DNA from 4 places in the Streptomyces sp. NPDC088553 genome. Region 3 is predicted to be linked to each of the others. Evidence: riboswitches for the same ligand, from Rfam matches in the RefSeq annotation. Region 3 holds a riboswitch; each other region holds the start of a gene.
What was found. A riboswitch is a leader RNA that binds a small molecule or an ion and turns the genes downstream of it on or off. The one in region 3 is predicted to bind cobalamin.
Positions count from the first base shown of each region.

Region 1: it holds a riboswitch for cobalamin, as region 3 does, so the genes downstream of both, ACIP8Z_RS32510 (cobalamin biosynthesis protein) here and ACIP8Z_RS13510 (prenyltransferase/squalene oxidase repeat-containing protein) in region 3, are expected to answer to the same signal.
Region 2: it holds a riboswitch for cobalamin, as region 3 does, so the genes downstream of both, cobN (cobaltochelatase subunit CobN) here and ACIP8Z_RS13510 (prenyltransferase/squalene oxidase repeat-containing protein) in region 3, are expected to answer to the same signal.
Region 4: it holds a riboswitch for cobalamin, as region 3 does, so the genes downstream of both, ACIP8Z_RS02710 (energy-coupling factor ABC transporter permease) here and ACIP8Z_RS13510 (prenyltransferase/squalene oxidase repeat-containing protein) in region 3, are expected to answer to the same signal.

Region 1 covers NZ_JBIVMG010000012.1:55,288-60,271, forward strand. The annotation lists gene ACIP8Z_RS32490 (hypothetical protein) at 1-295, opposite strand, end outside; gene ACIP8Z_RS32495 (alpha/beta hydrolase) at 373-1,500, opposite strand; gene ACIP8Z_RS32500 (anion permease) at 1,922-3,190, shown strand; gene ACIP8Z_RS32505 (hypothetical protein) at 3,203-3,424, shown strand; cobalamin riboswitch at 3,537-3,679, shown strand; gene ACIP8Z_RS32510 (cobalamin biosynthesis protein) at 3,712-4,689, shown strand; gene ACIP8Z_RS32515 (cobyric acid synthase) at 4,686-4,984, shown strand, end outside.
Region 2 covers NZ_JBIVMG010000006.1:407,342-412,325, forward strand. The annotation lists gene cobJ (precorrin-3B C(17)-methyltransferase) at 1-149, opposite strand, end outside; gene ACIP8Z_RS22470 (precorrin-8X methylmutase) at 197-832, opposite strand; gene ACIP8Z_RS22475 (cobalamin biosynthesis protein CobG) at 847-2,094, opposite strand; cobalamin riboswitch at 2,348-2,496, shown strand; gene cobN (cobaltochelatase subunit CobN) at 2,575-4,984, shown strand, end outside.
Region 3 covers NZ_JBIVMG010000004.1:94,567-99,550, reverse strand. The annotation lists gene ACIP8Z_RS13520 (hypothetical protein) at 1-76, opposite strand, end outside; gene ACIP8Z_RS13515 (SCO2322 family protein) at 136-774, opposite strand; gene ACIP8Z_RS13510 (prenyltransferase/squalene oxidase repeat-containing protein) at 876-2,138, opposite strand; cobalamin riboswitch at 2,215-2,353, opposite strand; gene ACIP8Z_RS13505 (hypothetical protein) at 2,502-2,672, shown strand; gene ACIP8Z_RS13500 (MBL fold metallo-hydrolase) at 2,677-3,714, opposite strand; gene ACIP8Z_RS13495 (aldehyde dehydrogenase) at 3,867-4,984, shown strand, end outside.
Region 4 covers NZ_JBIVMG010000001.1:585,628-590,611, forward strand. The annotation lists gene dhaK (dihydroxyacetone kinase subunit DhaK) at 1-101, shown strand, start outside; gene dhaL (dihydroxyacetone kinase subunit DhaL) at 128-763, shown strand; gene ACIP8Z_RS02700 (PTS-dependent dihydroxyacetone kinase phosphotransferase subunit DhaM) at 898-1,281, shown strand; gene ACIP8Z_RS02705 (hypothetical protein) at 1,477-1,755, shown strand; cobalamin riboswitch at 1,884-2,091, shown strand; gene ACIP8Z_RS02710 (energy-coupling factor ABC transporter permease) at 2,120-2,818, shown strand; gene ACIP8Z_RS02715 (energy-coupling factor ABC transporter substrate-binding protein) at 2,815-3,249, shown strand; gene cbiQ (cobalt ECF transporter T component CbiQ) at 3,256-4,005, shown strand; gene ACIP8Z_RS02725 (energy-coupling factor ABC transporter ATP-binding protein) at 4,002-4,880, shown strand.

The DNA.
Region 1 (4,984 bases), on a different contig from region 3:
GGTTCAGTGCGGCGGCCGCCCGTTCCTGGGCGGGGACCGCTCCGGGGCCGCTGCGGGGTGCCGCTGCGGCGCCGCGCTCGACGGCCGCCCAGCGGGCGATCCGTACGGCGTCGGCGAGGACGTGGCGGGCCTGGCGGGCGAGCTCCGCACGGGGCGGAGTGCCCTCGGGCGGCCGCGGCGCCGGCCGGGTGCGCCGGGTCGTCACGGCCCGTCGGGCGGTGGCCAGCGCCCGCGGGCGGACGAGTCGGAGTCTGGAGTTGCGCGCCAATGGTTCATCGGGCTTTCGAGACGTCACGGGGGCAGTCTTCCCGCTGACGGCCCGAAAGCCCAATCGGAATCGGCCGTGCCGTCCCCGGCGCCCCCTGCCGGGCCCTAGAGGAGCGGGGTGAGGAAGCGGCGCAGGGCCTCCTCGTAGCGGACCGGGTCGGCGTTCCACATCGCCGCGTGCGGGGCGTGCCGGACGGTCTGGAGGCTGACCAGATCGGGGCGGCGGGCGGCGAGTTCGACGGACGGTTCCCAGGGGGCGATGGTGTCGTCGGGTCCGTGGAAGAGGAGCACGGGGACACGCAGCGCGCCCGGCGCGGAGGCCTCTTCGAGGAGGTCGCCGTGCTGTCCGGTCCTGCCCTGGGCGGCGCGGACGGCGAGCGGGAGGAGGGGGGCGGGGACGTGGTGGGCCGCCGCGAGGTTGCGGAGGGTGGCCTCCCAGTCCAGGACGGGCGAGTCGAGGACGAGGCCGCTGATCCGGTCGCGCACCCCGGACTCGGCGGCGGCGCGCAGGGCCATCGAGGCCCCGGTCCCCCAGCCGTGCAGCACGACCTTCGCGGCGCCCCGGTGGACGGCGTAGCGGATGGCGGCGTCGACGTCGCGCCACTCGGAGGCGCCGAGGTGGGCGAGGCCGTCCGGGGAGGCGGGTGCTCCCTCGTCGCCGCGGTAGGCGGGGACGAGGACGGGGACCTTGCGGCGGTTGAGGAAGGGGACGACGTTCAGCGGGTGCTCGCGGGTGGTGCCGAGGCCGTGCAGGGCGATCACCCAGGTGGTGCGGGGCGCGGCCACCAGCCAGGCCGGCAGGGGCCCGAGCTCGCCGGGGATCTCGACGTCCTCCTGGGCGAGCCCGAGGGCGCTGATCGGCGTGCCGATGTGCAGCTGGGGGGTGAGGCGGACGCGGGAGCCGGGGCCGAGCACCCCGCGCTCGACGCGTTCGAGGCGCCGGACGACGGTGTCGGCGGTGTGCGGCACCCGGTCGAGGACCGGGCCGACGACGGCGTGCTGTCCGTGCCCCTCCACGCCGTACGTACCGGGGCGCAGCGAGGCGAGGCTGCGGGTGAGCGTGATCCGTTCGGGGCCCGTGGCGTGCACGGTGAGTCTGGGATCCCCGGGCAGGGGACGTCCGGACGGCACCCTGAGGGCGACGTCGCTGGCGTACCGGCCGGCCGCGAACGCGGCCGCGCCGACACCGAGCAGGGTGGTGACGGCCGCTGCCGTCGCTGTAGCCGGGCGCACGCTCCCAGTCTCGGCAGGGTGGGGGCGGACTGCCACCGGTGGGACCCGTACGGCCCCGGCCGGGAGGCCGGAGGAGGAGTACGGACGGGGGTCGGCGCCGCGGGGTCTCCCGGGTCCTCCGGGAGCCCTCCGGGGAGTGATATGGGTCTCGTCCGCGGGGTCCCCCGGTCGGATGGTTCCGTCCAGGGACCGGAACCGGGTGACCGAGGAGGAACCGGGGCAGGTCGCATGTGCCCGGCGATGGCCCGGATTACCCGGGGTTGCGGGGTGACCGCATCGTGGACAGCTCGCGGGACGGGACCGTAAGCGGAATCTCTTGACACCGGTTCGAGACACCACACCGCCCGACCCAGTTCACCTTCCGTTCACCCAGGTTGCTTACGTTCGTCCAGCCACTGACGTCAAACGATTGCCTGGGTAAATGGAACACATCACGCTGCTGCTCGCCATTGTGGTCGTGACAGCTCTCGTGTTCGATTTCACGAACGGTTTCCACGACACCGCGAACGCGATGGCCACGACCATCTCGACCGGTGCTCTCAAGCCGAAGACGGCGGTGGCCATGTCCGCCGTGCTGAACCTCGTCGGCGCGTTCCTGTCCGTGGAGGTCGCCAAGACGATCTCCGGCGGGATCATCAACGAAGAAGGCATTCGTACAGAGGTGATCTTCGCCGCGCTGGTCGGCGCCATCCTCTGGAATCTCCTGACCTGGCTGCTCGGGCTCCCGTCCAGCTCCTCCCACGCCCTCTTCGGCGGCCTCATCGGCGCCGCGGTCATGTCGGCCGGCTGGTCGGCCGTGAACGGCCCGACCATCGTCACCAAGGTCCTCATCCCGGCCGTCGCCGCGCCGCTCGTCGCCGGCCTCGCCGCGATGGCCGCCACCAAGCTGACGTACAGGATCAAGGCCAACCCCGAGGCGAAGGCCACGGCCAAGGGCTACCGGGCCGGCCAGATCGCCTCCGCCGGTCTCGTCTCCCTCGCCCACGGCACCAACGACGCCCAGAAGACGATGGGCATCATCACCCTCGCCCTGGTCACCCAGGGTGTCGTCGCCCCCGGCTCGAACCCTCCGCTGTGGGTCATCGTCTCCGCCGGTGTCGCCATCGCCCTCGGCACCTACCTCGGTGGCTGGCGCATCATCCGCACCATGGGCAAGGGCCTCACCGACCTCCAGCCGCAGCAGGGCTTCGCCGCCCAGACCAGCGCCGCGACGGTCATCCTCGCCTCCTCGCACCTGGGCTTCTCGCTCTCCACCACCCAGTCCTGCTCGGGTGCCGTGATGGGCGCCGGTCTCGGCCGCAAGGGCGGTGTCGTCCGCTGGTCGACCGCCACCCGGATGTTCGTCGCCTGGGGTCTGACCCTGCCCGCCGCGGCCGTGGTCGGCGCCGGCGCCGAGTTCCTCACCAAGCAGGGCCCCTGGGGCATCGCCGCCGTCGCGGTCCTGCTGGTCGCCGGCTCCGGCGTCATCTGGTCGCTCTCCCGCCGCAAGCCGGTCGACCACAACAACGTCACCGCCGACGACCTCGACAGCGAGCCCGCGGGCGTCGTGACCACCGCCATGGCGGCCGTCACCCCGCCGCCGGCCGCCGGTTCCGTCGCCGCCGTCGCGGACCAGGACCTCAAGGCGACCATCCCCGCGCCGGCCCCCACCGACCCGACCGCTCCCCCGGCCCCCGCCGCCGCGGTCTAAGGAACGAACGACATGAAGATCGACTGGGCAGCTCTCGGCTCCGTCTTCGGAGTCAGCCTCGTGGCGACCGTCGCCCTCGTGGGCCTCTTCACCCTCGGCATCGTCGGCCTCACCAAGCAGGAGGAGGCCGCCGCCCGCGGCGGCTCCGCGGCTCTGGCCCGCACCGCCGCGTACGCCTGCTTCGCCCTGTGCGCGGCGGCCGTCGCGTACGGCATCTACCTGATCGTCGTCTGACGGTCCGAGCGTGACCGGTGGGGCGGTCCGCACCTTCGGGTGCGGGCCGCCCCGTCGCCGTGTCTGTGGTGCTTCGCACAGTGACTCGCTGCAGGTCAAGGGTGAGTTGACGGCTGTTCTCGGGCCGTGGTGGACTGCCGAGGCCATTACGGCGGCAGTAGAGGAAGTCCGGTGCGAATCCGGCGCGGTCCCGCCACTGTGACCGGATCCGAAGGGTCCGGGAGTCAGGAACTCACGCCGCCGGTCACGTCGATCCAGGGCGCGGACCCTGAGTGAGGACATGCGCCATGCCCGGCCGCAGCAGTACCACTGGTGTCTTCGCGTACGGAGCGGCCGCGGGTCTCGCCGTCGATCTGCTCATCGGCGATCCCCGCCGCGGACATCCCGTCGCCGCGTTCGGCCGGGCGGCCGCCGCGGTCGAGAACCGCCTCCACCACGACCACCGCGGCTGGGGCGCCCTGCACACCGCCGTCTGCGCCGGCTCCACCGTCGCCCTCGGAGCGCTCGCCGCCCGGGCCGTACGGAACCGGCCGGCCGCCGCCGTCGCCCTGACCGCCGCCTCCGTGTGGGCCGTCGTCGGCGGTACGACCCTGGGGCGGGAGGCCCGCGCGATCGGCGGCGCGCTCGCCGCCGGGGACCTGGACGTCGCCCGGGAGCGGCTGCCGCATCTCTGCGGGCGCGACCCGCAGTCCCTGGACGGACCCGCGATGGCCCGCGCGGTCGTCGAATCGGTCGCCGAGAACACCTCCGACGCCGTGGTCGGCGCCCTGTTCTGGGGCGCGGTCGCGGGCGTACCGGGCCTCGTCGGCTTCCGGGCCGTCAACACCCTGGACGCCATGGTCGGCCACAAGTCGCCGCGCCACCGTCGCTTCGGCTGGGCCTCGGCCCGGCTCGACGACGTGGCCGGCTGGCCCGGGGCACGGCTGACGGCCGTCCTCGCGACCGTCGCCGGCGGCAACCCGCGCGGTGCTCTGAAGGCCTGGCGGGCCGACGCGGCGAAGCACCCCAGCCCCAACGCGGGCCCCGTCGAGGCCTCCTTCGCGGGCGCCCTCGGCATACGCCTCGGGGGCACCCTGTCGTACGGCGGCCGGATCGAGCACCGTCCGGTGCTCAACGGGGAGGGACGGGCCGTCGAGGTGACCGACATCGACCGGGCCGTACGCCTGTCGCGCCGGGTCACCGGACTCACTCTGGCCGCCTGTGTGGGCGGCCGGCTGATCATCGGCGCCCTGGCCGCGTCGACCCGGAAGCGGAGGAACGCATGAGGGGTGGGGGACTGCTCGTCGCCGGGACCACGTCCGACGCCGGCAAGAGCGTCGTGACGGCCGGCATCTGCCGCTGGCTGGTCCGCAAGGGACTGAAGGTGGCCCCGTTCAAGGGGCAGAACATGTCCCTCAACTCCTTCGTCACGCGGGAGGGGGCCGAGATCGGGCGCGCCCAGGCCATGCAGGCGCAGGCGGCGCGGGTGGAACCGACCGCGCTGATGAACCCCGTCCTGCTCAAGCCCGGCAGCGACCGGTCCAGCCAGGTCGTCCTGATGGGCAAGCCGGTCGGCGAGCT
Region 2 (4,984 bases), on a different contig from region 3:
ACCGTGAGCGGGTACATCAGCCGCTCCTCGATGTGGTCCGCACGGAGGTGTTCGGCGGCGATCGAGCGCGCGATGGACCGGCCGTGGCGGGCCGAGTGGTACGCGATCACATCGGCGGCGGCGATGGCCTTCACGGCGGCCACCGTCATCAGGTTCGGGTCGCCGGGGCCGAGCCCGACGCCGTACAGCTTGCCGGTCACTTCTGAATCTCCGCTTCGTGGGCGATCGCGTTGATCGCGGCGGCCGTCATGGCGCTGCCGCCGCGCCGGCCCCGTACGACGAGGTAGTCGAGGCCCAGGTCCTGCGCCGCCAGGGCGTCCTTGGACTCGGCGGCGCCGATGAAGCCGACCGGTATGCCCAGGACGGCTGCGGGCCTTCCGGCCCCTTCCGCGACCATCTGCAGGAGGTGGAAGAGGGCGGTCGGCGCGTTGCCGATGGCGACGACGGAGCCTTCGAGGCGGTCCCGCCACAGTTCGAGGGCGGCGGCGGAGCGGGTGGTGCCGAGCTCGGCGGCGAGGGCCGGCACGGACGGGTCCGAGAGGGTGCAGATCACCTCGTTGTCGGCGGGCAGCCGGCGCCGGGTGACGCCGCTCGCGACCATCTGCGCGTCGCAGAGGATCGGCGCTCCGGCCCGGAGGGCGGCGCGGGCGTTCGTGACGACCCGCGGCGACCAGGCGATGTCGCGTACGAGGTCGGTCATGCCGCAGGCGTGGATCATCCGGACCGCCACCTGGGCGACATCGGCGGGCAGGCCCGCCAGATCCGCCTCGGCGCGGATCGTGGCAAAGGACCGGCGGTAGATCTCCGCCCCGTCCTTCTCGTAGTCGAACATCCTGTTGCTCTCGCTCATCTCGTCGTGCGGGCCGCGGTCACGGCTTCGGGCAGGGCGGTACGGGGGGTGGGGACGCCGTCCACCAGGTAGTCGCCGGCGGCGGTGGCGACGACGTCGGTCCAGGAGCCGTGCGGGTGTCCGCAGCGGCGCTCGCACCCGGAGAAGTGCACGGGGAGGACGGGGCGGACGGGGGCCTCGATGTGCCCGAGGCCTCCGGGGTGTCCGGGGACGGCGTCGGCGCGGACGTCGGCGAGGGACTTCGCGCAGCCGGGCCGCCCGGTGCAGGCGGTGACACCGGCCCAGGGGGAGCCGGGGCGGGTGATGAGGCCGGCCGCGTCGAGGGCGGGCAGCCGGTCGGCGCCGGCCCCGGCCACGACGACCCCGCGCCAGGGGGTCAGGCGGACCTCATCGGCGGGGAGCAGCGCCCGGAGCTGGGCGGCGGTGAGGCGGCCGAGCGGGGCGAGTACGGAGAGGGCGGCGGGCCCGAGGACGCCGGGGGAGGGCGGAGGGCCCTGGGGGAGTTCCGGCGCGGGTACGGGTCGCGCCGTCACCCCCGACTCCGCCGGGTCCACCGCGTACCCCTCCGGGAGTTCCCGGACCCGCCAGGCCCCGGTTCCGGCCTCCCGTGCCGCGGCCAGGAACCCGCCCGCCACCGCCAGGGCCGCGCCGGGCGCGTCGGAGCCAGCGAGCCGGACGGCTCGCCCGCCGACGTGCAGCTCCGCCTCTCCGCCCCGCACTGCGACCAAGGTCACATCCCCGCCGAGCCTGGCGACATCGCCGCGCCCGTCATCGAGGACGAAGAGGAAGCGGCCGGAAAGGGCCGCCGCCCAGGGCGCGGAGCGGAGGTGGGCGTCCAGCTCGCGGGCCCACAACTGCACGTCGGCGGCGCCGAGTCCGTCGAGGCCCGAGGCCGGGGAGGCGACGATGTTGCGGACGCGTTCGTGGGTGGGGGAGGGCAGCAGGCCCGCCTCGCCGAGGAGCGCCGCCAGCTCGGCCCCGCAGTCGTCGGCGAGGCCGCGCAGCTCGGCGTTGCCGCGCGAGGTGATGCTGAGCCGTCCGTCGCCCAGGGTCTCCGCCGCGTCCGCCAGAGTCTCGACCTGACGTGGCGTCAAGCGACCTCCGGGCAGACGGAGTCGGGCGAGGCGGCCGTCGTCGGCGGAGTGCAGGCGCAGCGCCCCGGGGCACGCGTCGCCACGGTCCCGTATGCGAGGTTCGCCCGGGTCGGGCGTCGGGGGCGGGGTGGGCGGCATGGCGGCGAGCATACCGACGGGCCCCCGGTCGGCCACCGGGCGCGATCCGGCCGCCAGTGCGGCCCGCCCTCCGACCGCGGCCCGCCCTCCGACCGCGGGCCGGCCTCCGACCGCGGGCCGGCCGACGCGGTGGCCGGCCGAGGCCGGAGGCCGGTCCGGCCGCGGTCGGGAACGGGGGTTCCGTCCGCCGGGCGATCCGCAGCGTGATCCCGCAGTGTGATCCGGCCGACTCCCTCACCCGACCCGGGCCGTCGACCGCACGATCTACTATGCAGACGGCATGGGGTCCCAGGACCCCGGGGAGGAAGCCCGGTGAGAATCCGGCGCGGTCCCGCCACTGTGAGCCGGCCCGGCTGCGCGTCCGCGCGATCCCGGGCCCGGTGAGTCAGGAACTCCCTTCCCCAAGCTCTCGGCTTCGCTCGAGCAAGGGGAGGCCCCAACCCATACGACCACCCGGGGCGCGGACAACCCCGAGGAAGGCCTGCGCTCGCCATGCTTCTGCTGCTGTCGCACTCCGACACCGACCTGCTCAGCGCCCGCGCGGCCGGCGGCCCGGTGGAGTACCGCTTCGCCAACCCCGCCCGTCTCCCCCTCGCCGACCTCACCGGCCTCCTGGCCGACGCCGAGCTCGTCGTCGTACGGCTCCTCGGCGGCCTCCGTTCCTGGGAGGAGGGCCTCGACGCGGTGCGCGCGGCCGGAAAGCCGATGGTCGTCCTCAGCGGCGAACAGGCCCCCGACGCGCAGCTGATGGAGGCGTCCACCGTCCCCGTCGGCGTCGCCACCGAGGCGCACGCCTACCTGGCGCACGGCGGCCCCGCGAACCTGGAGCAGCTGGCCCGCTTCCTCTCCGACACCGTCCTGCTCACCGGGCACGGCTTCGAGTCCCCGGCGGCCGCCCCCACCTGGGGCCCGCTGAAGCGCGCCGCACGCACGACGGCCGGCCCGACCGTCGCCGTGCTCTACTACCGCGCCCACCACATGAGCGGGAACACCGCCTTCGTCGACGCGCTCTGCGCCGCGATCGAGGACGCCGGCGCCCAGGCCCTCCCGCTGTACGTGGCCTCCCTGCGCGCCCCCGAGCCGGAGCTGCTCGACCGGCTCCGTACCGCCGACGCGATCGTCACCACCGTCCTCGCGGCGGGCGGCACCAAGCCCGCCGAGGCGCAGGCCGGCGGCGACGAGGAGGCCTGGGACGCGGGCGCGCTGGCCGCGCTTGACGTGCCGATCCTGCAGGCGCTGTGCCTGACCGGTTCGCGCGCCGCCTGGGAGGAGAACGACGAGGGTCTCTCCCCGCTGGACGCCGCGAGCCAGGTCGCCGTCCCCGAGTTCGACGGCCGGCTCATCACCGTGCCGTTCTCCTTCAAGGAGATCGACGAGGACGGGCTGCCCGCGTACGTCGCCGACGCCGAGCGCGCGGCCCGCGTCGCCGGGATCGCCGTCCGGCACGCCCGGCTCCGGCACATCCCGAACGCCGAGAAGAAGCTGGCGCTGGTCCTCTCCGCGTACCCGACGAAGCACTCCCGCATCGGCAACGCCGTCGGCCTCGACACCCCCGCCTCCGCCGTCTCGCTGCTGCGCCGCCTCCGCGCGGAGGGGTACGACTTCGGGCCCGTCGAGGACCTTCCCGGCCTGGTCTCCGGCGACGGCGACGAGCTGATCTACGCCCTCATCGAGGCCGGCGGCCACGACCAGGACTGGCTGACGGAGGAGCAGCTCGCCAAGAACCCGGTCCGCATCCCGGCCGCCGACTACAAGCGCTGGTACGCGACGCTCCCCGAGGAGCTGCGGACCCATGTCGAGGAGCACTGGGGCCCCGCGCCCGGCGAGATGTTCCTGGACCGTTCGCGCAACCCCGAGGGCGACATCGTCCTCGCGGCCCTCCGCCGCGGGAACCTGCTGATCCTCATTCAGCCTCCGCGCGGCTTCGGCGAGAACCCGATCGCGATCTACCACGACCCCGATCTCCCGCCGTCCCACCACTACCTGGCCGCCTACCGCTGGATCGCGGCCCGCGCCGAGGACGGCGGCTTCGGCGCCGACGCCATGGTGCACCTGGGCAAGCACGGCAACCTGGAGTGGCTGCCCGGCAAGAACGCCGGCCTGTCCGCCGCCTGCGGCCCCGACGCGGCCCTCGGCGACATCCCGCTGATCTACCCGTTCCTGGTCAACGACCCGGGCGAGGGCACCCAGGCCAAGCGCCGTGTGCACGCCACGCTCGTCGACCACCTGGTGCCGCCGATGGCCCGCGCCGACTCGTACGGCGACATCGCGCGCCTGGAGCAGCTGCTCGACGAGTACGCGCAGATCTCCTCCATGGACCCGGCGAAGCTGCCCGCGATCCGCGCCCAGATCTGGACGCTGATCCAGGCCGCCAAGCTCGACCACGACCTGGGGCTCGAACAGCGCCCCGAGGACGACGGCTTCGACGACTTCCTGCTGCACGTCGACGGCTGGCTGTGCGAGGTCAAGGACGCCCAGATCCGCGACGGTCTGCACGTCCTCGGCGGAGCCCCGGAGGGCGAGGCCCGGGTCAACCTGGTCCTCTCGATCCTGCGCGCCCGCCAGATCTGGGGCGGCACGCAGGCCCTGCCCGGTCTGCGCGAGGCCCTCGGTCTCGACGAGTCGGCCGCGACCCGCACCACCGCCGACGAGGCGGAGGCGAAGGCCCGCGAGCTCGTCGAGGCGATGGAGGCGGCGGACTGGTCCGTGGACGCGGTCCCCTCGGTCGCCGCCGCGTACGGCTCCGAGGTGCACGCCGTGCTCCGCTTCGCCTGCGAGCAGGTCGTGCCGCGGCTGGCCGCCACCACCGACGAGCTCAGCCACGCCGTGCACGCCCTGAACGGCGGCTTCGTCCCGGCCGGCCCCTCCGGTTCGCCGCTGCGCGGCCTGGTCAACGTCCTGC
Region 3 (4,984 bases):
GTACCGGGCTCATCCGCGCGCCCTCCGGGCTCACCCGCGTGCGTACCGCGTCCAGCTGCGTGGGTACCGGGCTCATCCGCGCGCCCCCCGGGCTCACCCGCGTGCGTACCGCGTCCACCTGCGTGCGTACCGGGCTCATCCGCGCCGGCGGGCCTTCCAGATCGCCGCCCCGCCCAGGGCCAGCACGGCCGCCCCGCCGGCGAGCACGCCGAAGGACGGGCTCCCGCCGTCCTCGCCGGCGGTCGCCGAGGCGCTCGGCGCGGCCGACGACGGCGTCTTCCCGGTCCCACCGGTCTCCCCGGTCCCACCGGTCTCCGCGACCGGCTCGCCGCAGCCCCGCGCCGGGTAGCCGGCGATCCCGCACAGCATGGCCGCGCCGTCGTACCGCAGCGGCTTCGCCACCTCGGCGAGCGCCTCCGCGCCCGTCGCGTCCTCACGGACCTGCGCACAGCCGACCTTCACCGGCTTCTCCGGCGGGGCCTCGCCGGGCGGCGCGTCCGCCGGGCCGCCGAAGTCGACGACGACCGCGACCCGCTTCGTGCCGTCCTTCTTCTCCACGCCCCCGCAGATCCCCGTGAAGTCGGGGGCGACGGACGGCCGGGAGGTGTCGTTCGTGCCGTTGCTGATGGCGAAGCGGAAGCCGATCGCGTCGCCGTCGGCGGGGCGTGCGGTCGCCGGACCCTGGGTGGCGTACGCCCAGGGCTTCCCGCCGTCGCTCTCCCAGAACGACCAGTAGCGGTAGCCGGCGGCCTGCGCCGGAGCCGCCGCGGCCACGACCGCGGTGAGCGTCAGGAGCGCCCCGGCCGCGGCTCCGGCGGTACGGGAGCCACGCCGTCGGGCACCGTTCCCTCGGGCACCGTTCCCTCGCGCGGCGGTCACTTCTTGCGGCCGCTCACGAGGAAGCCGATGCCGACGCCGACGACCATGCCGATGCCGATGATCCACCAGATGTCGAAGCCGAGGCCGCCCTCGTCGTCACTCGTGGAGGAGGCCGAGGTGTCCGGCGTCTTCGGCGCCGGGCCGGTGGCGTTGAGCTGCTCCACCAGGTCCGCCGTACCGAACTCGCGCGGGTCCGTCTCCGTCGCCCGCGCGGCCAGGATCAGCTGCGCGTACGCGGCCGGGCCGCCGCCCTTCGCCCAGGCGGCGGAGTTCTTCTCCAGCCACTCCACGGCGGGCTTCGCCTCCTTCGAGGCGCCGGCCGCGGCGAGCGCGACGACCGCGTCGGCGGTGTTGCCGACGTCGGGCTGCTCGGTCGTGTCGGTGGCGCCCGGCATCGGCGGCAGGGTCAGGTGGCCGGTCTTCGCGAGGGCCTTCGCCAGGTAGGAGGCGCCGTTGAGCGCGGCCCGCTCGACCGTCGGCTTCGACAGGTCGTTGCAGACCGGCGGCTGCTCGGGAGAGGCCTTGGTGGCGGTGACGTTCTTGCCGAGGCCCGCGAGGGTGGCCGCGGCGGTGGCGTCGGCGTTCGCGAGGAGCTTGCCGGCCTTGTCGGGCTGGTAGGCGAAGGCCCCCGCGCCCTCCTTGTCCGAGCAGGGCAGCGCGAAGGAGAGGAGCGCGTCGTAGGGCGTACGCCCCTCGGCGGAGGTGAACAGGGTGGGCCGCAGGCCCGTCGCGGCGAGCGCGCCGATGACGACCGAGGTGGAGTTGGCGTCACTGGCGCCGCCGGGGCTGTAGCCCCAGCCGCCGTCCTTGTTCTGCACGGTGCGCAGCCAGTCGGAGCCCGCCTTGACGGCCTTGTCGATCGTCTCGGGGGAGGCCGACTGCCCCCGGACCGCGCGGAGCCCCTGCACGGCGATCGCCGTGGCATTGGTGTCCCGCATGGTCTTCGCGTCGCAGGGCGTCGTGACGTCCGCGCGGTACGAGCTGAACGAACCGTCCGCGCACTGCTGGCCGAGCAGCCAGTCCACGGCCTTGTCGGAGGGCTGGAAGCCGGTGGAGCGCTGGGCGAGGAAGGCGAGCGACTGACGCCAGACACCGTCGTACGTCGGGTCGTTCTTGCCGTACAGACCGTCCGGGATCGTGACGGCGGAGGGCGTGGGGGAGGGCGCGGTGGTGGCCGCTCCCGCCACCCCGGCCGCTCCGGTGCCGAGCAGGACGGTGGCGGCTGCGAGCGCGGTGGCGCCGCGGCGGACGGTGTTCATGGGGCCCTCTCCTGCGGCCGGGCACCGGCACGCCTCAGGGGCACCAGGCTCCGGCTCCGTATTCCTCGACGGTGCCGGCGGTCACGTCCCGGACGGGGCATTCCGACTTACGACTCCTTGGGCAGGAGTTGTTCACGGTTGCGGGTCAGTGCCGGAGTTCCACCGGCTTCCCCCACGTACGGGCATGATGACGACCCGCCCACTCTACCGGCCCGTATGCCCGCGGCCCGGCGGGTGCGAGGCGCCTCACACCGGGCTTCGCGGGTACGGCCGGCGGGCCCGTGCCGCGGGCCTCGCGGGCGCGCCGCCCGGGGAGGGGCCGCTGTTGCCGGCGTCGCCCTCTACTGGATCGCGCTGGTCGGGGTGCTGACCCTGCACCTCCTCCGGTTCCTGTTCGTCCACAACGTCTACGACTACGGGGACGGCGATGGTCGGCACTACCTGTGGTGGGTGGCCATGCCGGTGATGATCCTCGGCGGAGGGCTCTCACCGGTCGTCCTGATCGCGGCGGTCGTCCGCCTCGTCAAGGCCTGACGCCTCACACGGCCACGTACTGGACGGGTTCCGTCCCCTGCACCGCCTCCGCGCGGCCGAGTTTCACCAGGCGGCGCAGGTGCGCCTCGGCCTCGCTGACGGCGATGTTGCGGGAGCCGTAGGGGATCTGGTCCCAGGGACGGTTCCACTCCATCCGCACGGCGAGCTGCCAGGGGGTGAGCGGGGTGGCGAGCAGGCCGATGAGCCCGGTGAGCCGTTCCTCGTGGTGGTCGAGGAGTTCACGGACCCGGCCGGGGGCGTCGGTGAAGGCGTGCTGGTGGGCGGGGAGGACCTCGGCGACGCCGAGGCGGCCGATGCGTTCGAGGGAGTCGAGGTAGTCGCCGAGGGGATCGGTGACGGTGGAGTCGTCGGGGTCCTCGTACAGCCCGATGTGCGGGGTGATCCCGGGCAGCAGATGGTCGCCGGAGAAGAGCCGGCCGTGGCCGGGCAGCCGGGAGGGGTGCTCCTCCTCCAGGTGGAGGCAGACGTGGCCGGGGGTGTGGCCGGGGGTCCAGATCGCGCGCAGCCGCCGTCCGGCGAGGTCGAGGAGCTCGCCGGGGACGATCTCCCGGTCGGGGAGGGCGGAACGCAGCCCGGGCAGGGTGCGCATCCGCCCGGAGGCGCGGGCGGCCCGCAGGGGGCCGAGGTGGTCCTCGGGGGCGCCGACGGCGGCGAGCTTGCGGGCGAGGTAGTCGAGCCAGGTACCCGGCTCGGCCTCGCGGGTGCGGCGCACGACGTCGGTGTCGGCGGCGTGCATGGCGATCCAGGCCCCGGACGCCTCGCGGACCTTGCCGGAGAGGCCGTGGTGGTCGGGGTGGTGATGGGTGATGACGACACCGTGGACGTCCGACACGTCGATGCCCAACGCGGCGAGCCCGCCGGTGAGTTCGGCCCACGAGGCCGGGTCGTCCCAGCCGGTGTCGACGAGGACGGGCCCGCGGTCGGTGTCGAGCACGTGGACCAGCGTGTGCCCGAGCGGATTGTCGGGGATGGGCACCCGGAGCGACCAGACGCCTCCGCCGTGCTCGGTCACCTGGGGCATGGGTCCCTGCATGGATCCCTCATCTCTCCACGGCGGTACGGAATCTCTCCACGGCGGTGCGGAGCGTGCTCGCCCATTGCCCACTATAACTAGAACTGGTATCAGTTCTGAGGCATCGTCAGGGAATTCATCTCCTCATGAAGGCGGCGGTCATGACCGAGCTTGTGGAGCACGGAAAGCTGTTCATCGGCGGGGAGTTGACCGACCCGCTCGGCGCGGACGTCATCGAGGTCGTCTCCCCGCACACCGAGGAGGTCATCGGACGCGTCCCGCACGCCTCCACCGCCGATGTCGACCGGGCCGTGGCGGCCGCCCGCCGGGCCTTCGACGAAGGGCCCTGGCCCCGGATGACGGTGGAGGAGCGGATCGCCGTCGTCAGCCGCATCAAGGACGCGATCGCCGTGCGCCACGAGGAGATCGCCCGCTCCATCAGCGCGCAGAACGGTTCCCCGTACTCCTGGTCCGTCCTCGCCCAGGCGCTCGGCGCGATGATGGTCTGGGACGCGGCGATCACCGTCGCGCGCGACTTCACGTACGAGGAGCGGCGCGGCGGCATACTCGGCCCGCTGCTCGTCCGGCGCGAGCCGGTGGGTGTGGTCGCGGCCGTCGTCCCGTGGAACGTGCCGCAGTTCACCGCCGCCGCCAAGCTGGGGCCCGCGCTGCTCGCCGGTTGCACGGTGGTCCTCAAGCCCTCGCCGGAGTCGCCGCTCGACTCGTACATCCTCGCCGACATCGCCACCGAGGCCGGGCTGCCCGAGGGCGTGCTCAGCATCCTGCCCGCCGACCGCGAGGTCAGCGAGTACCTCGTCGGCCACCCCGGCGTCGACAAGGTCTCCTTCACGGGTTCGGTCGCCGCGGGCAAGCGGGTCATGGAGGTCGCCGCCCGAAACCTCACCCGCGTCACCCTCGAACTCGGCGGGAAGTCGGCCGCCGTGATCCTGCCCGACGCCGACCTCGCGACCGCTGTCGCCGGGATCGTCCCGGCCGCCTGGATGAACAACGGCCAGGCGTGCGTCGCCCAGACCCGGATCCTCGTCCCCCGCTCCCGTTACGAGGAGATCGCCGAGGCCTTCGCCGCCGCGGCCGGCGCGCTCGTCGTCGGCGACCCGCTCGATCCGGCCACTCAGGTCGGGCCGCTGGTCGCCCAGCGGCAGCAGCAGCGTTCCCTCGACTACATCCGCATCGGCCAGGAGGAGGGAGCCAAGGTCCTCTCCGGCGGCGGCCGTCCGGCCGGGCTCGACCGCGGCTGGTACGTCGAGCCGACGCTCTT
Region 4 (4,984 bases), on a different contig from region 3:
ACATGGCCGGCTGCTCGGTGACCCTGTGCGAGGTGGACGAGGAGCTTCTGCGCCTCTGGGACGCGCCGGTGGAGACGCCGGCGCTGCGCTGGGGCCGGTGAGACGAGCGAGGGAAGAGGGGACCGACATGACGCAGACCTTCGACGCCGACTTCCTCGTGCGCTGGCTGGCCGCCGTGGCCGAGGCCGTCGACCGGGAGGCGGAGCGGCTCACCGAGCTCGACTCGGCCATCGGCGACGCCGACCACGGCGCCAATCTCAAGCGCGGCTTCGCCTCCGTGACCGAGACCCTGGCCAAGGACCCGCCCGCGACGCCGGGCGCGGTGCTCACCGCCGCCGGGCGGCAGCTGATCTCCACCGTGGGCGGCGCCTCGGGGCCGCTGTACGGCACGCTGCTCCGCCGTACCGGCAAGGCGCTCGGCGACGACGAGCGCGTCACCCGCGAGCGGTTGGCGGAGGCCCTCGGCTCCGGCGTGGCCGCCGTGTCCCAGCTGGGCGGCGCGCAGGTGGGCGACAAGACGATGCTCGACGCGCTCGTGCCCGCCGTGGAGGGTCTGCGGGACTCGTTCGACGCGGCCCGCGCGGCGGCCGACGAGGGCGCGCTCGCGACCGTACCCCTGCGGGCACGCAAGGGCAGGGCCAGCTATCTGGGCGAGCGGTCGGTGGGACACCAGGATCCGGGGGCCACGTCCTCGGCGCTGCTGTTCGCCGCGCTCCACGAGATCGCCCGTACGGAGAGCCCGGGCGCCGAGGAGGCATCATGAGCAGGGCGAACGGGACCGGCCCCGGTGCGGTCGGACCCGGCGGTGCCAGTTCCGGTCCCAGTGGCGCTGCCGGTTCCCGTGCCGGTGGAGGTGGAGGTGTCGGTGGAGAAGCCGGTTCCGGTTCCGTCGGCATCGTGCTCGTCTCGCACAGCGCCGCCGTCGCGACCGCCGTGGCCGAGCTGGCCCGGGGGCTCGCCGGTGGCGGTGACCTCGCCCCGGTCCGCCCGGCCGGCGGGACCCCCGACGGCGGTCTCGGGACGAGTTCGGAGCTGATCGCCGAGGCGGCCGAGGCCGTCGACCGGGGCGCCGGTGTGGCGATCCTCGTCGATCTGGGGAGCGCGGTGCTCACCGTGAAGGCCCTCCTCGCCGAGGGCGACGAACTGCCCGAGGGCTCCCGACTCGTGGACGCTCCGTTCGTCGAGGGCGCGGTCGCGGCGCTGGTCACGGCGAGTGCGGGCGGGGACCTCGACGCCGTGGCGGCGGCCGCGTCGGAGGCGTACGCCTACCGCAAGGAGTGAGGGCGCGGAACGACGGTGATCCGGCCTCAAGCGGCTGCGTCCAGGCACTGTTTGGCCGGAACTCAGCCGCTGGGCGGCCTGGACGCGATCTACCCTGGGAGATCGCAACCGCGATCCGGCTGTGCGGCGGGCCTCTCCGGGAGCCGGCTGCCACTCGTGTTCCGCCTGGCCCTGCCAGGTGACGGAGGAGGGGCAATGTCCGGCAGTCTGCCCGCTGTGGTGATTCTCGCGCTCGTCTGGTTCCTGATCGCGCTGGTGCCCCTGCGCACCCCGTCCGCCCGCAGGGCATGGGCGAGGGGCGTCCTCGGCGTGTCGCTCCTCGCGGTGGTGGGCGCGGCCCTGTTCGGCGCCAATGCGGAGGTGGAGGCCGACTACGACGGCCCGGACCCCATGCTGCTCGCGGCGCTCGCCGCGGCGGTCGTCGTGGCGCCCGGCGCCATCGCGGCCTTCGTGCGCAACGGGCGGAACAGCTAGGCGGCCGGAGATCCGGGGGATCCACGGCGCCGCCCACGGGACCCCGCAGCCGCCCCGGGGCGACTGCGGGGAGTGATCGAAGGGCCGCACCCGGTGGCGACCGTGTTGTGATCCAGCAGGTCAACGCACTAATGTCGCAGGGCCTTGGTGTACGGGAAACCGGTGCGGTACCGGTGCGGCCCTCGCCACTGTGATCGGGAGGTCCGGCTCCACCCCCGCGGGGAACACCCTCGGGGAAGCCACTGGACCACGTCGGGAGACCGTCGTGGTGTGGGAAGGCGGAGTCGGGCGGAATGACCGTCAGCCAGGAGACCGGCCAGGGTGCGTTGTCCATCCACGAGGTGCTGGAGAGGGTCTCCCAACCATGCATATAGCCGAGGGGTATCTACCCCCTGTGCACGCGGCCGCCTGGGGCGTCGCGTCCGCGCCGTTCGTCGTCCACGGGGTCCGCGCGCTGACCCGCGAGGTGCGGTCGAATCCCGAGTCCACCCTGTTGCTCGGTGCCGCCGGCGCCTTCACCTTCGTCCTGTCGGCACTCAAGTTGCCCTCGGTGACCGGTAGCTGCTCGCATCCGACCGGTACGGGCCTGGGCGCCATCCTGTTCCGGCCGCCGATCATGGCGGTCCTGGGGACGATCACCCTGCTCTTCCAGGCTCTGCTGCTCGCCCACGGCGGTCTCACCACGCTCGGCGCGAACGTCTTCTCGATGGCGATCGTCGGGCCCTGGGCGGGATTCGGCACCTATCTGCTGCTGCGCCGGTTCGGTGCGCCGCTGATGGTCGCGGTCTTCTTCGGCGCGTTCGTCGCCGACCTGTCCACGTACTGCGTGACCAGTGTCCAGCTCGCGCTCGCCTTCCCCGACCCGGGCAGCGGCATCCCCGGTGCGCTCGCCAAGTTCGGCGGGATCTTCGCCGTCACGCAGATTCCGCTCGCCGTGAGCGAGGGCCTGCTCACCGTGCTCGTGATGCGCCTGCTCACGCAGTCCAGCAAGGGCGACCTGATCCGGCTCGGCGTCCTCGCCGGTCGCACGGCGGAGCGACGCGAGGAGGCGGCCGCGCGATGAGCCGGAACGCGAAGATCAACACCCTGCTGCTGCTCGTCGTCGCCGCGCTGGCCGTCCTGCCCCTCGTGCTGGGGCTCGGGGACCACAAGGAGGAGCCGTTCACCGGGGCCGACGCGGAGGCCGAGACCGCGATCACGGAGCTCCAGCCGGACTACGAACCGTGGTTCAGCCCGCTGTACGAGCCGCCGTCCGGGGAGATCGAGTCGGCGCTGTTCGCCCTTCAGGCGGCCCTCGGCGCCGGTGTCCTGGCGTACTACTTCGGCCTGCGGCGCGGCCGCCGGCAAGGAGCGGTCCGGGCGGAGGCGGCCGGGAAGCCCGGGGCGGAGGCCGATGCCGCGAACGTGACCGCCACCGCGACGGCCGCCGCGACCGCGACCGCTCACAACGAGGGCGGCTCCGGCGGCGGATCCGTCGGCGGAGCGGGCGCGTAGCCGACGATGCTGCCGATCGACGCGGCGGCGCACAGCAGTCGCTGGCGCCGCCGCCATCCCGCCGAGAAGGCGCTTCTCGGCTTCGGTCTCACCCTGTGCGCGGTCGGTCTGCCGCCGTGGCCCGGCGCGGTCCTCGTCGCGGCGGCCACGCTCACGGTGCTGCTCGGTCCGGCCGGTGTGCCGGGCCGGGCGCTGTGGCGGGCGTTCCGCATCCCGCTCGGGTTCTGTGTCACGGGCGCGATTCCGCTGCTCTTCGAGGTGGGCGGCGCCCGGGGGCTGGTGGCCCTCGCGCCGGACGGTCCGACGCACGCGGGCGAGTTGCTGCTGCGGACCGCCTCGGCCTCGCTCGGGGTGCTGCTGTTCGCGTTCACGACGCCGGTGTCCGACGTCCTGCCCCGGCTGGTACGGGCGGGGGTGCCGGCGCCGGTGGTGGACGTGGCGCTGGTGATGTACCGGATCATCTTCCTGCTGCTCGACGCGATGTCCAAGATCCGGCAGGCGCAGGCGGCCCGGCTCGGCCACACCACACGGGCCGCGACCTGGCGTTCCCTCGCGGGCCTCGGTGCGACCACGTTCGTACGGGCCTTCGACCGGGCGCAGCGGCTGCAGTCGGGGCTCGCCGGGCGCGGGTACGACGGAACGCTGCGGGTCCTGGTGCCCGCGGGTGCGCTCTCCCGCCCGTTCCTCGCCGCGACGGGTGCGCTGCTCGCCGGACTCGTCGCCCTCACCCTCGTACTGGAAAGGCTCCTTCCGTGACGTCTCCGACCCCTGTCGTGGAACTGGTGAAAGCCGGCTTCGCCTATGAGGACGGGCCCCCGGTCCTGTCCGGCGTGGACTTCGCCGTCGCGGAGGGGCGGGCGGTCGCGCTGCTCGGGCGCAACGGCAGCGGCAAGACGACGCTGCTGCGCCTGCTCAGCGGCGGGCTGCGGTGCGTGAGCGGGTCGCTGCGCCTGGACGGTACGGACGTGGCGTACGACCGGAAGGGGCTGACCCGGCTGCGGACGACCGTGCAGCTGGTGGTGCAGGATCCCGACGACCAGCTGTTCGCCGCGTCGGTGGAGCAGGATGTGTCGTTCGGTCCGATGAACCTGGGACTGCCCGAGGAGGAGGTCCGGCGACGGGTCCGCGAGGCCCTGGAGGCGCTGGACATCACGGCGCTCGCCGACCGGCCGACGCATCTGCTGTCGTACGGGCAGCGCAAGCGGGCGGCGATCGCGGGCGCGATGGCGATGCGGCCCCGGGTGCTGATCATGGACGAGCCGACTGCCGGTCTCGATCCGCACGGGCAGGAGCGGCTGCTCGACGCGCTGCAGCGGCTGCGGGAGGCCGGTACGACGGTGCTGATGGCCACGCACGACGTGGATCTGGCGTTGCGCTGGGCGGACGAGGCGGCGGTGCTCGCCCCGTCGGGGCTGCGGACCGGGCCGGTCGCGGAGCTCCTCGCGGACCACGCGCTGCTGGACGAGGCCCGGCTGCGCCGCCCCTGGGGCACGGCGGTGGCCCGGCTGCTCCGTACCCACGGCCTGCTGGCGGAGGGGGCGGCCGAGCCGCGTACGCCGGAGGAGCTGGACGCGTGGCTCGGTGCGGCGGCGGCCCCGCCGCGTACCGAGTGGCTCGGGCGTGTCGAGTAGCTCGGGGCCGGAAGCTACCGAGTAGTAGACATCACGTCCCGAATCTTCTGCAACTAGTTGCATAAAGGGAGGGGGTCCCCTAGAACTGAGGGCGACGATCCTGC